2 linked regions of the Endozoicomonas gorgoniicola genome follow. Each later gene encodes a partner of the first gene's protein in a complex. Links are inferred from orthologs where the notes say so. Each region holds a gene or a part of one and is shown on either strand. Other genes may lie near its edges.

Region 1 (5,927 bases):
CATCTGCTGCCGCTTCTGACAGCTATTCAAGTAGCTATGAATCCACCATTTCAGAAAAAAGCCTTGTCGCTTCACTACTGCTATTCCTGCTGGCAGGCATTGGCTTGACATTCACCCCCTGCGTACTGCCAATGGTGCCTATTCTATCCAGTATTCTGGTGGGTAACTCAACGGCTTCGCGTCCAAAAATCATCAGTCTGACACTGGCTTACATCCTTAGTATGTCACTGACGTTTGCCATAGCTGGCACCCTGATGGGGCTCTTTGGCGCCAGCCTCAATCTTCAGGCAAAACTGCAGTCTCCCTGGCTGATTGGCCCCTTCGCAGCGCTGTTCGTCCTGCTCGCCCTGAGCATGTTTGGGCTTTATGAATTACAACTGCCTGAAAAACTACGCAATAAACTGGGTAACTCTGGCCAGTCGCAGGGCAAACTGTCCGGAGCCATGATAATGGGGGTTCTGTCAGCCCTCGTTGTATCACCCTGTGTCTCCGCGCCCCTGGCCGGAGCCCTGATCTACATAGGAACAACAGGGGATGCCCTGCTGGGAGGGCTATCCCTGTTTGCCCTTGGACTGGGCATGGGACTGCCGCTGCTGTTAATCGGTATCGGTGGACGCCACCTGCTGCCAAAGGCCGGACAATGGATGGATTCCGTCAAAACATTCTTCGGTTTTCTGCTTCTTGCGGTTGCGATCTGGATGCTGGAGCGGGTTATCCCAGGCCCCACCACTCTTTTACTGTGGGGAAGTCTGCTTATTGGGGCCGGGACCAGACTCGGAGCCATAAGCACTCAACCGAAAAAAGGTCGGGCAATAGCCAGCCAGGCCCTGGGAATCATTCTTCTGGTTTATGGCGGCAGCCTCATAGTGGGAGCAGCCAAAGGCAACACAGACCCTTTACAACCACTGGCTGCACCCGTTTTAACAGACCTCGCTTCTACAATCAGTCCTGAGACCCGTTCTGCGAACAACCGTTTAATCTTTACCAAAACCCATTCAGTTACAGAACTTGACAATCTATTACAGCAGGCAGCTCTTGCGAAACAACCCGTTATGGTTGATGTGTACGCCGACTGGTGCCTGTCCTGCAAAGTGATAGAGCGTACCGTTTTTCCTGACCCGGATGTCCGGCCTCTGCTTGAACAACTGCAACTGCTCAAGCTGGATATCACTGATAACACCCGGCACCATCAGGCCTGGTTGAACGACTACCAGCTGTTTGGCCCTCCTGCACTGCTGTTCTTTGACCCTTCAGGACAGGAAATGAGTCAAATCAGGACACTTGGGGAAATACAGGCTCCTACTCTGGCCAGCAAGCTGAAAACCCTGTTATCCGGTCAGTAACAAACCAAAAAAGATGACTGAGAAAAACTTATGCAACAAATTAGCTGAAATGCTTCGTAACTGTCATTAACGTACCGTAACAAGCACGAACTGGACGATTTTATAACATTACGGCACAATGCAATGCGATTGTGAGAGGAATACATGGCAAGCATACTTGTACTCAACGGCCCAAACCTTAACCTGCTCGGGAAGCGTGAGCCGGGGGTTTATGGCGCAACGACTTTGCAACAAATTAACCAGAACCTGGTCACACTGGCAGACAGCCAGGGGCATCAGCTGGAAACCTTTCAGAGTAACGCCGAGCACGAGCTGATTGAGCGTATTCATCAGGCCGGTGAAAAGGGTGTTGATTTTATCATCATCAATCCGGCTGCCTATACCCATACAAGTGTTGCTATCCGAGATGCCATTCTGGGTGTATCCATCCCCTTTGTTGAAGTGCATCTCTCCAACATCCACCGCCGTGAACCTTTCCGTCATCATTCCTATTTCAGCGATATCGCCGAGGGCGTTATTGCCGGACTGGGGCCCAAAGGTTATGAGCTGGCTCTGAGCTACGCTCTTGATCACGTAACCCGACAGTAAGACAAACAAGAAAAATGAATTCGAGCTTTCGACCGGGCATATCCCGTCCAACTCGTACCCCTTTCAACCCTTGGCACAGGCTGCCAAACAGAATTTGAGATTGAACCATGGACATCAGAAAAGTAAAAAAGCTCATTGAGCTGCTGGAAGAATCCGGGATTGATGAGCTGGAAATTAATGAAGGGGAAGAGTCCGTCCGCATCAGCCGCTACTCCCAGAACGCTCCGGCTGCCAGCTATTTTGCCCAGCCGGCTCCGGTAGCTACAGTAGCACCTGCACCCGCCACAGCGGCAGCACCAGCGACCGAAACCGTTGCCCCGGCAGCGCCTCAGCCAAACGGTCACCAGATTACATCGCCCATGGTAGGCACTTTCTACACAGCACCTTCCCCCAGCTCACCAGCGTTTGTGGAGGTAGGTCAGCACATCAAGGAAGGTGATGTTCTGTGCATCGTCGAAGCCATGAAGATGATGAACCAGATCAAAGCCGACAAGTCCGGTACTATTGAAGCCATTCTGGTTGAAAACGGCCAGGCCGTTGAATACGACCAGCCATTATTCACGATTTCCTGAGAGTAATGCCATGCTGGATAAAATCGTTATTGCCAACCGGGGTGAAATCGCCCTGAGGGTACTGCGAGCCTGTAAAGAGCTGGGTGTTAAAACCGTTGCAGTCCACTCCAAAGCCGATGAAGACCTGATGCATGTCCACCTGGCTGACGAGTCAGTGTGCATTGGCCCAAACAGCCCGGTCGAAAGCTACCTGAATATTCCGGCGATCATCAGCGCTGCCGAAGTGACGGATGCCACCGCTATTCACCCCGGTTACGGCTTCCTGTCTGAAAACGCTGATTTTGCCGAACAGGTGGATCGCAGCGGTTTCACATTTATCGGTCCATCCGCTGATGTTATTCGCCTGATGGGGGACAAGGTTTCCGCTATCGCCGCCATGAAGGAAGCGGGCGTACCCACCGTTCCCGGTTCCGATGGTCCTCTGACCAGCGACACCGAGCGCACCCTTGCTATCGCCCGTCGCATTGGTTATCCCGTTATTATCAAAGCATCCGGTGGCGGTGGTGGTCGCGGCATGCGTGTGGTTAATGAAGAATCCGAACTACTGAACGGCATCAGCCTCACCAAATCCGAAGCCAAGGCGGCTTTCAATAACGATACGGTTTATCTGGAAAAATTCCTGCAGAACCCTCGTCACGTTGAGTTTCAGGTGTTAGCTGACGGTCAGGGTGGCGCAATCCACCTGGGCGACCGTGACTGCTCCCTGCAGCGTCGCCACCAGAAGGTGATCGAAGAAGCGCCCGCTCCCTACATCGACGAAGATGCCCGGGCAACGGTTGCAGCCGCCTGCACCCGCGCCTGTATTGAGATCGGCTACAGAGGCGCAGGCACGTTTGAGTTTCTGTATGAAGACGGCCACTTTTATTTTATTGAAATGAATACCCGTGTTCAGGTTGAGCATCCCGTCACCGAGTTGATCTCTGGTGTCGATATTGTCAAAGAACAGCTCCGCATCGCCAGTGGACATCCCCTGAGCGTTACCCAGGACGACATTGTGCTGCAAGGCCATGCCTTTGAATGCCGGATTAATGCAGAAGACCCGATCACCTTCATGCCCTCTCCCGGCAAAGTAACCCAGTTCCATGCGCCTGGCGGCAATGGTGTTCGCGTGGACTCTCACCTGTATAACGGCTATACCGTACCACCTTACTACGATTCGCTGATTGCCAAACTGATCACCTTTGGACCGGATCGCGAGACCGCCCTGAAAAGGATGCAGAATGCACTCGACGAAGCCGTGATTGAAGGCATTCGAACTAACATTCCGCTGCATCAGGCGCTGGTACGCGACAACAACTTCCAGAAAGGTGGTGTCAATATTCACTATCTGGAAAAGAAACTGGCAGACGACTGATTCGCCAGTTCTGAGTACGAAAGACTTATTCACAGAGATTCAATGATGGGTTCGCTCTGGGTATAAGTCTTTCGTGCAGACCTGAAGCCAACCCTGCTAGAATTACCCCCGTTTTCTGCAGAATCCCTGTTCTGCCTTTCTTCTCTTTTTTACAAGTTCTCTTCTCATGCCCTGGATACAAATCAGACTTGATACCAATTCCGATCACGCCGCAGAACTGGAAGATCTGCTGCTTGAAGCCGGAGCCAGCGCCGTTACCCTGCAGGACGGAAAAGACCAGCCCCTGTTTGAGCCAGAGCCAGGCAGCACCCCACTCTGGCACCATACTGTCGTCATTGGCCTGTTTGACGCTCACACCGATATGGATGAAGTGATCAACATTCTCAAAAACCAGTACCTGCGCGAACCATTCCCAAACCACAAAATTGAAATTGTGGAAGACAAGGACTGGGAGCGTGAATGGATGACTCATTTTGTCCCCATGCAGTTTGGTACCCGTCTCTGGGTTTGCCCCAGCTGGAAAGAAGTACCAGAACCCGACGCTGTCAATCTGATGCTGGACCCTGGCCTGGCCTTTGGAACCGGTACTCACCCAACAACAGCGCTGTGCCTTGAATGGCTGGAAAAGCAGGGTGACCTGTGTGAGAAAAGCATTGTCGACTATGGTTGCGGCTCCGGTATTCTCGCCATTGCCGCCCTGTTGCTGGGAGCCAGACGTGTCACCGGTGTTGACCTGGATCCTCAGGCTCTGACTGCCACCATCGACAATGCCGAACGGAACAGGATTGCCCCGGAAAAACTGCAGGTATTCCTGCCGGAAAAAGCACCACAGGAAAAAGTAGATATAGTCCTCGCTAACATTCTTGCCGGCCCCCTTGTACAACTGGCCCACACCCTGGCTGAGTATCTGGAGCCTGGTGGCAAAATCGCCCTGTCAGGTATTTTGTCTGAACAAACCGATAGTATCGTTGCCACTTACTCCGAATGGTTTGACCTGGAGCCTGTCGTTCACAATGATGACTGGATTCTGGTCACAGGCACCCGCCGCTAACCTGTTCACTGCCAGTGCAGCGCTAGTGCTGCACTGGACTCGCCACCGGCTCTTTGCTCTAATTCCATGAGTAACTGTTTATTACTCTGGAATTGATACGCTAAATGACGCCCTCAAGGGTTAACACAACCCGCTGCCCCAAATGCCAGACAACGTTTCGTGTCACACAGGCCCAGCTTCGCGCCGCCGGTGGCTCTGTTCGCTGCGGCTCCTGTCTTCATGTCTTTAACGCAGGCATCGACTCACCAGAAACAACCCTAAGCCATTCAGAACAACAGCAGGCAGGCACTGCCCCTTCAGAACCCCTGTCTCCAGAGCAGAAACTGTCTGAAAAAACGATGACGGCATCCACTCTTGTTTCGTCCGCCAAAAACAGTCAAAGCGGTAACAGCCAGCCCTTAAACTCATTACTCAACGGTCTGGATAAAGAGCAGGTAGACATTCGTCAGGAGAAACGACCACGCCGGCCAAAAGCCAGCAGAAAACGAATGTTTGAATACATCACCGCCTTCTTTGCCTGCCTGGCTCTCGTTGTTCAGTACCTATGGTTCAACAAAAATGAACTGTCACTGGACCCGCCACTTCGCCCTTGGTACCAATGGCTGTGCAAAACAGTGAACTGCACTCTGCCACCCGTTGTCGATATCGACGAAATCCAGAGTTCCCAACTGCTGGTTCGCATTCATCCTGATATCAGCGAAATGATGATCGTTGACGCCGTTATCATCAATAAAGCCAACCACCCCCAACCCTGGCCAAAACTGTCACTGACATTTTCCAATCTCCACGACCAGCCCGTTGCCAGCCGGACCTTTAGCCCAAAAGAGTATCTTGGCGGAGAACTGGCAGGTACCAGAGAAATGCCTGCCAATCAGGCGATTCGCCTAAGCCTTGAACTCCTTGACCCTGGTCCGGACGCAGTAAACTACCGCCTCACCTTTAAGAGAAAAACACTGTAAATAACTGGAAAACGCCTACATATCACGCGAAAAATACTGACAGATACTTAATATTAAAAC
Region 2 (4,452 bases), 4.9 Mb from region 1 along the record:
TTATTATTGTCCCTGCTCCAGAACACCTGAGCCAGTGTTATAGTCTGGTCAAAGCCTTCATTAACAAACCGGGCCAACAGTACGCTGTAGCTGTTATGGTCTCGCAGGGCGACCGCTTTGGCAGACAACGTATCGTCGTCTTTTGCACTTTTAAAATAACCCCTCACATAAGACGTCATGTTACGCTCGCGGGTCTCTGCTCCTGCCGCCTTGTTGTAGGTAATTTTCTGGCTGGGTACTAACAAGGTGGTCATGGCGTCCACCAGCGTCGATTTGCCTGAGCCAATATCACCGGTTAACAGGCTGTTGTTGCCATCGGGTTTTGCAGTCCATATTTTCTTATGGAAGGTTCCCCAGTTCAGAACTTCCAGACCCTGCAGACGAAACCCTGCCCGGGACTGGTCCGATGAAAAATCAAGCGACTGATTCTGCATGATCCCGATATACCTTTAACTTTTCATTGAAGTCTGCCAACCAGTCTGCATCGACCAGTGCCTTGATGATACGGCGCACTTCCCAGGCAGGTGGGTTGGTGTTGAGCTTTTTCAGAAAACCGAATTCAGACACTTTATTAATATAAGTATCAATCTGGTCAAAGAGCCGTGCCTCATTAGCACGATCTGGCAGAAAAACCCGCATCATTTCCACAATCTGCTCACGGGTTAAAATCAGTCGAGCCTCGCCACCACCCGCATCCTGCTCTACCATTTTTTTGCGCAACAGCACACACAGCAGGCTGATCGGGAAACTCAGAGGTCGGCGTGCGATCAGCTTAGGGACAGAGCGTTCTTCATCGCTGACCTGTTTCAAATAAGCATACCCCTCCGCCTCATCAACAATCAGGTTCAGCCCCATGACCGCCACATAGTCAATCACCCTGGCATGAAGCTCTTCAAGCTGCTGCCAGACATCAGGATTAAGATCCCGGTAGACAACACCTTTCATCAGATTAACCACCACCGTACCCAGCGCCGGGTCGTCCGATGCTGAATGCTCGCTTTGCGTGTTCGTATTCACTTTTAGTTCAGCCTTCTACCTTTAACGTGTGAAAATAACAACAGGCATTACTGCTTCTTTTTGACGCCCCTGTGCATCGTGCCAGATGATCTCTTCACTGCTGTCAGAATGGACTAACGCATGGTCAGACTCTGAGGCAATGTGCAGATAGGCGACGACTTCGCTTAACCCTTTCTCCACAGGGTGCAGCTTTACCAGCTCTGCAAGGCTGATCTGCTGTCGTGACTGCAAGGCAAAACGGATACGGGCCAGCAACGCTCTTTCATCCACATAGTGCTGAGTGTATAAAGCCGTAGTATCAAAATCAGCTTCACCTTCTTCAGGCGTTTCACTGATCACAGGGCGGGTCGCAGGCCGGAACAACCCTCTTGACATGGGCATCTCCATCGCAGGCTTATTAAGTGACAGGGTCGTAAACAATTTATCCGGTGGCGGGCTTTGTCGCACTGTTACGGCACTTTGTTCAATCTCTCTGACAATCTCCATTATACGACGGTTTTCCAACCATGCCTGATCATCAAGATAGCGTCGCAACTGCTCAACCAGCTGGGCGCAGGTGCTGTTAACTTTCTCTCCGGCTTCCAGCAACCGAAAACGGATTCTGGACAGCAGCTCATCGTGTTGCAGGCTCTGAATTTCCGGCAGTGCAAGAACTTTTTCCAGTGTCGTCTGTAATTCATCCTGACTGGCACGAGACATCAGCCATGACCAGAACGCTTTAAAGCTTCGCCCCTGGTCCGATTCAGTAATGGCATCCTGCTCCGAGAAAATATCATCCAGCATTTTCCCTTTACCGCTGCTGGCTGTGGTAATACGCTCCCTTACACCACGATCCAGGTGTCTGAAATTTTCCTCTACCTGCCTGAAATCAGACAACAACTGCCTTGCGGTGTCTTCTGCCTGCAGGAACTTTTCTTTCACCCGCGTTGGATCATGAGGCACCATGTGACCACTTTTCAGACTGGCAATTTCCTGCTCCAGTTTGGCTTTTTCCCGTTCCAGCCGGTCAATGCGCTGTTGGGGATCAGTCTCGGTGTCTCTGGCCACCTCACTTAATAAACGGAATACCGTTAACAGCCGGGACTCTGTACCCACAAACTGCTTCTGCTCAAAGGTGTTAATCCACTCTATGACTTTCTCTGTCGATGGCGTCAAATCAAACAGCGGCTCATCACCCATACCGGCGGCGGGGTAGTATTTTCGCAGGTAGCCCTGCTCTCCAGATGCCCAGTCATTCAGGTAATCACGCCCTTTTCTGGGAAAGCGGTTCTCTCCGGTGGTCTCACGCAAATGGTGCAGGTAATCGTCCAGCTGAGTCGCCAGGGTTTCTGCCGCTATTGATCGCTTATTGGTGAGAATAAAGGATTGGTATAAGAAACTTATGATCAGTGGTGCGCTGTCTGCCTGCAGCAGACGCCATGAAGGGTGTGTTCGCAAACCAACAAGACGATTAAAGTCCATAGTATTAATGTCAATTTGAGGGAAAGTTACAGGTCGTTTTGAAGGTTGGTGAGAGCATAGCGTTTATGCTGCTACCAACCTGCGTAACGGATCAATTCACTGTTTCTTCTTTACTGCGGGACATCAATATCGCCCGGAGCCTCTTCATCAAAGGCACTGTCAGCCTCTGGTGCTAATGTAATGCCACTCATTTTCCGATAGAGTCGGGCAATGGTTGCGCGCATTTCACAACGCTCAACGATCATATCAATAGCGCCATGCTCCAGCAGGAACTCACTGCGCTGAAACCCCTCAGGCAGTTTTTCACGAACGGTCTGTTCAATAACACGGGGACCGGCAAAGCCAATCAGTGCAGTTGGTTCAGCAATATTCAAATCACCAAGCATCGCCAGTGAAGCCGACACCCCACCGTATACCGGGTCTGTCATCACCGAAAAGTAAGGAACACTTTTCTGACGCATGCGTTCAAGGGCAGCACTGGTTTTTGCCATCTGCATCAGGGAGAACAGAGCTTCCTGCATACGCGCCCCGCCACTGGCAGAAAAGCACACCAGGGGAATGCGCAGTTCCAGAGACAGTTCTGCAGCCCGGGCAAACTTTTCACCGACAACAGACCCCATGGAGCCACCCATAAAGGCAAACTCAAAAGCACAGGCTACAATCGGCAAACTCTCAAGCTCACCCTTGAACACAACCAGCGCATCTTTTTCACCGGTGGCCTTCTGTGCAGAATGCAAACGGTCTTTGTATTTTTTAGAGTCGCGGAATTTCAGCTTGTCGACAGGTTCAATATCTGCAAACAGCTCTTCACGGTTTTCTTTATCCAGAAAGTAATCCAGACGTTTGCGGGCAGATATGCGCATATGGTGCGAACACTTGGGGCAAACATCCAGGTTACGCTCCAGCTCAGGACGATAAAGTACGGAGTCGCACTTTACACATTTTCGCCACAACCCTTCAGGCACGTTACTGCTGCGTTTCTCACTGGAAGAACGCGACAGTGAAGGAATCAGCTTGTCGACCAACCAATTACTCATTAATGCTTCCTGTCTGTTTTTCTGAAAGTGTGGCTGCCGGTCCTGGCAGTCACACTCTCGACAGCAGGTAACACCTGCTGCTTAATGTCCACTCTGTCAGCGGTTATCCATGGCAATACGCATCTCAGACACCTGAGTACCTACACGCTGCAAACAGGTTCCACCTTCCTGGTCAAACTTCGCCAGCTCGGAAACCAACACCGTACCCACGATCACAGCATCTGCCGCCTGACTGATGGCTGCAGCCGACTCTCCGTCCCGGATACCAAAGCCAACACCCACAGGCATATCAGTAAACTGCTTAATATGCGCCACACGCTGCTGCACACTGGTAACATCCAGTCTGGCAGACCCCGTCACACCTTTCAGTGATACGTAGTAAATAAAGCCTGAAGCCACTGAACAGATTTTCTTGATTCGTTCATCCGATGTGGTCGGTGTAATCAGGTTGATCATATCAATGCCTTTTGGCCTGATCTGCGCAACCAGAGCATCAGCAAACTCTGGCGGCAGGTCAACGACCAGTACACCATCCACACCGGCTTTCGATGCGCTCTCAGCGAACACCTCATAACCCATTATTTCAATGGGGTTAAGGTAGCCCATCAGCACCACCGGGGTCTCATTATCGGTCTCCCGGAAGTGACTTACCATTGAAAAAACGTCATTCAATGTAACACCGTGTGATAATGCCCGCAGATGCGCCTTCGCAATAACCGGCCCATCGGCTACCGGGTCCGAAAACGGGAAACCCAGCTCAATCACATCGGCTCCGTTTCTCACCAGCTCATGCATCATCTCAACGGTTTTACCCGCCGGGTCACCGGCAGTGATATAAGGCACCAGGGCTTTACGGTTTTCAGCCTGCAGTCTGGCAAAACGCTGTTTGATTCTCATTATTACTGCTCCTTATCCCTGCAGACCCACATCCAGCCCG

What was found. Proteins that work in one complex are often made in the same cells at the same time.
Region 2: the proteins of accC (region 1) and accD are in contact, whole or in part, in a solved structure (PDB 8UXZ), measured with the Escherichia coli proteins. The link is inferred for Endozoicomonas gorgoniicola from one-to-one orthologs.

The regions. Positions count from the first base shown.
Region 1 is NZ_JAPFCC010000001.1:6,135,323-6,141,249, reverse strand. What follows is about bases 1,783-4,685. They hold accC (acetyl-CoA carboxylase biotin carboxylase subunit), read left to right. Parts: upstream 1,783-2,513; coding sequence 2,514-3,857; downstream 3,858-4,685. Other genes in these bases: prmA (50S ribosomal protein L11 methyltransferase), read left to right, coding at 4,024-4,685; accB (acetyl-CoA carboxylase biotin carboxyl carrier protein), read left to right, coding at 2,039-2,503; aroQ (type II 3-dehydroquinate dehydratase), read left to right, coding at 1,783-1,931. Also shown: protein-disulfide reductase DsbD, read left to right, coding at 1-1,343; more of aroQ, read left to right, coding at 1,488-1,782; more of prmA, read left to right, coding at 4,686-4,908; NX722_RS27575 (DUF3426 domain-containing protein), read left to right, coding at 5,013-5,867. UniProt on the Escherichia coli protein: This protein is a component of the acetyl coenzyme A carboxylase complex; first, biotin carboxylase catalyzes the carboxylation of the carrier protein and then the transcarboxylase transfers the carboxyl group to form malonyl-CoA.
Region 2 is NZ_JAPFCC010000001.1:1,264,769-1,269,220, reverse strand. The notes cover bases 1,553-4,424. They hold accD (acetyl-CoA carboxylase, carboxyltransferase subunit beta), read right to left. Parts: upstream 3,516-4,424; coding sequence 2,589-3,515; downstream 1,553-2,588. Other genes in these bases: trpA (tryptophan synthase subunit alpha), read right to left, coding at 3,612-4,415; NX722_RS05885 (DUF3375 domain-containing protein), read right to left, coding at 1,553-2,478. Also shown: NX722_RS05895 (ATP-binding protein), read right to left, coding at 1-434; NX722_RS05890 (DUF4194 domain-containing protein), read right to left, coding at 415-1,017; more of NX722_RS05885, read right to left, coding at 1,039-1,552; trpB (tryptophan synthase subunit beta), read right to left, coding at 4,425-4,452.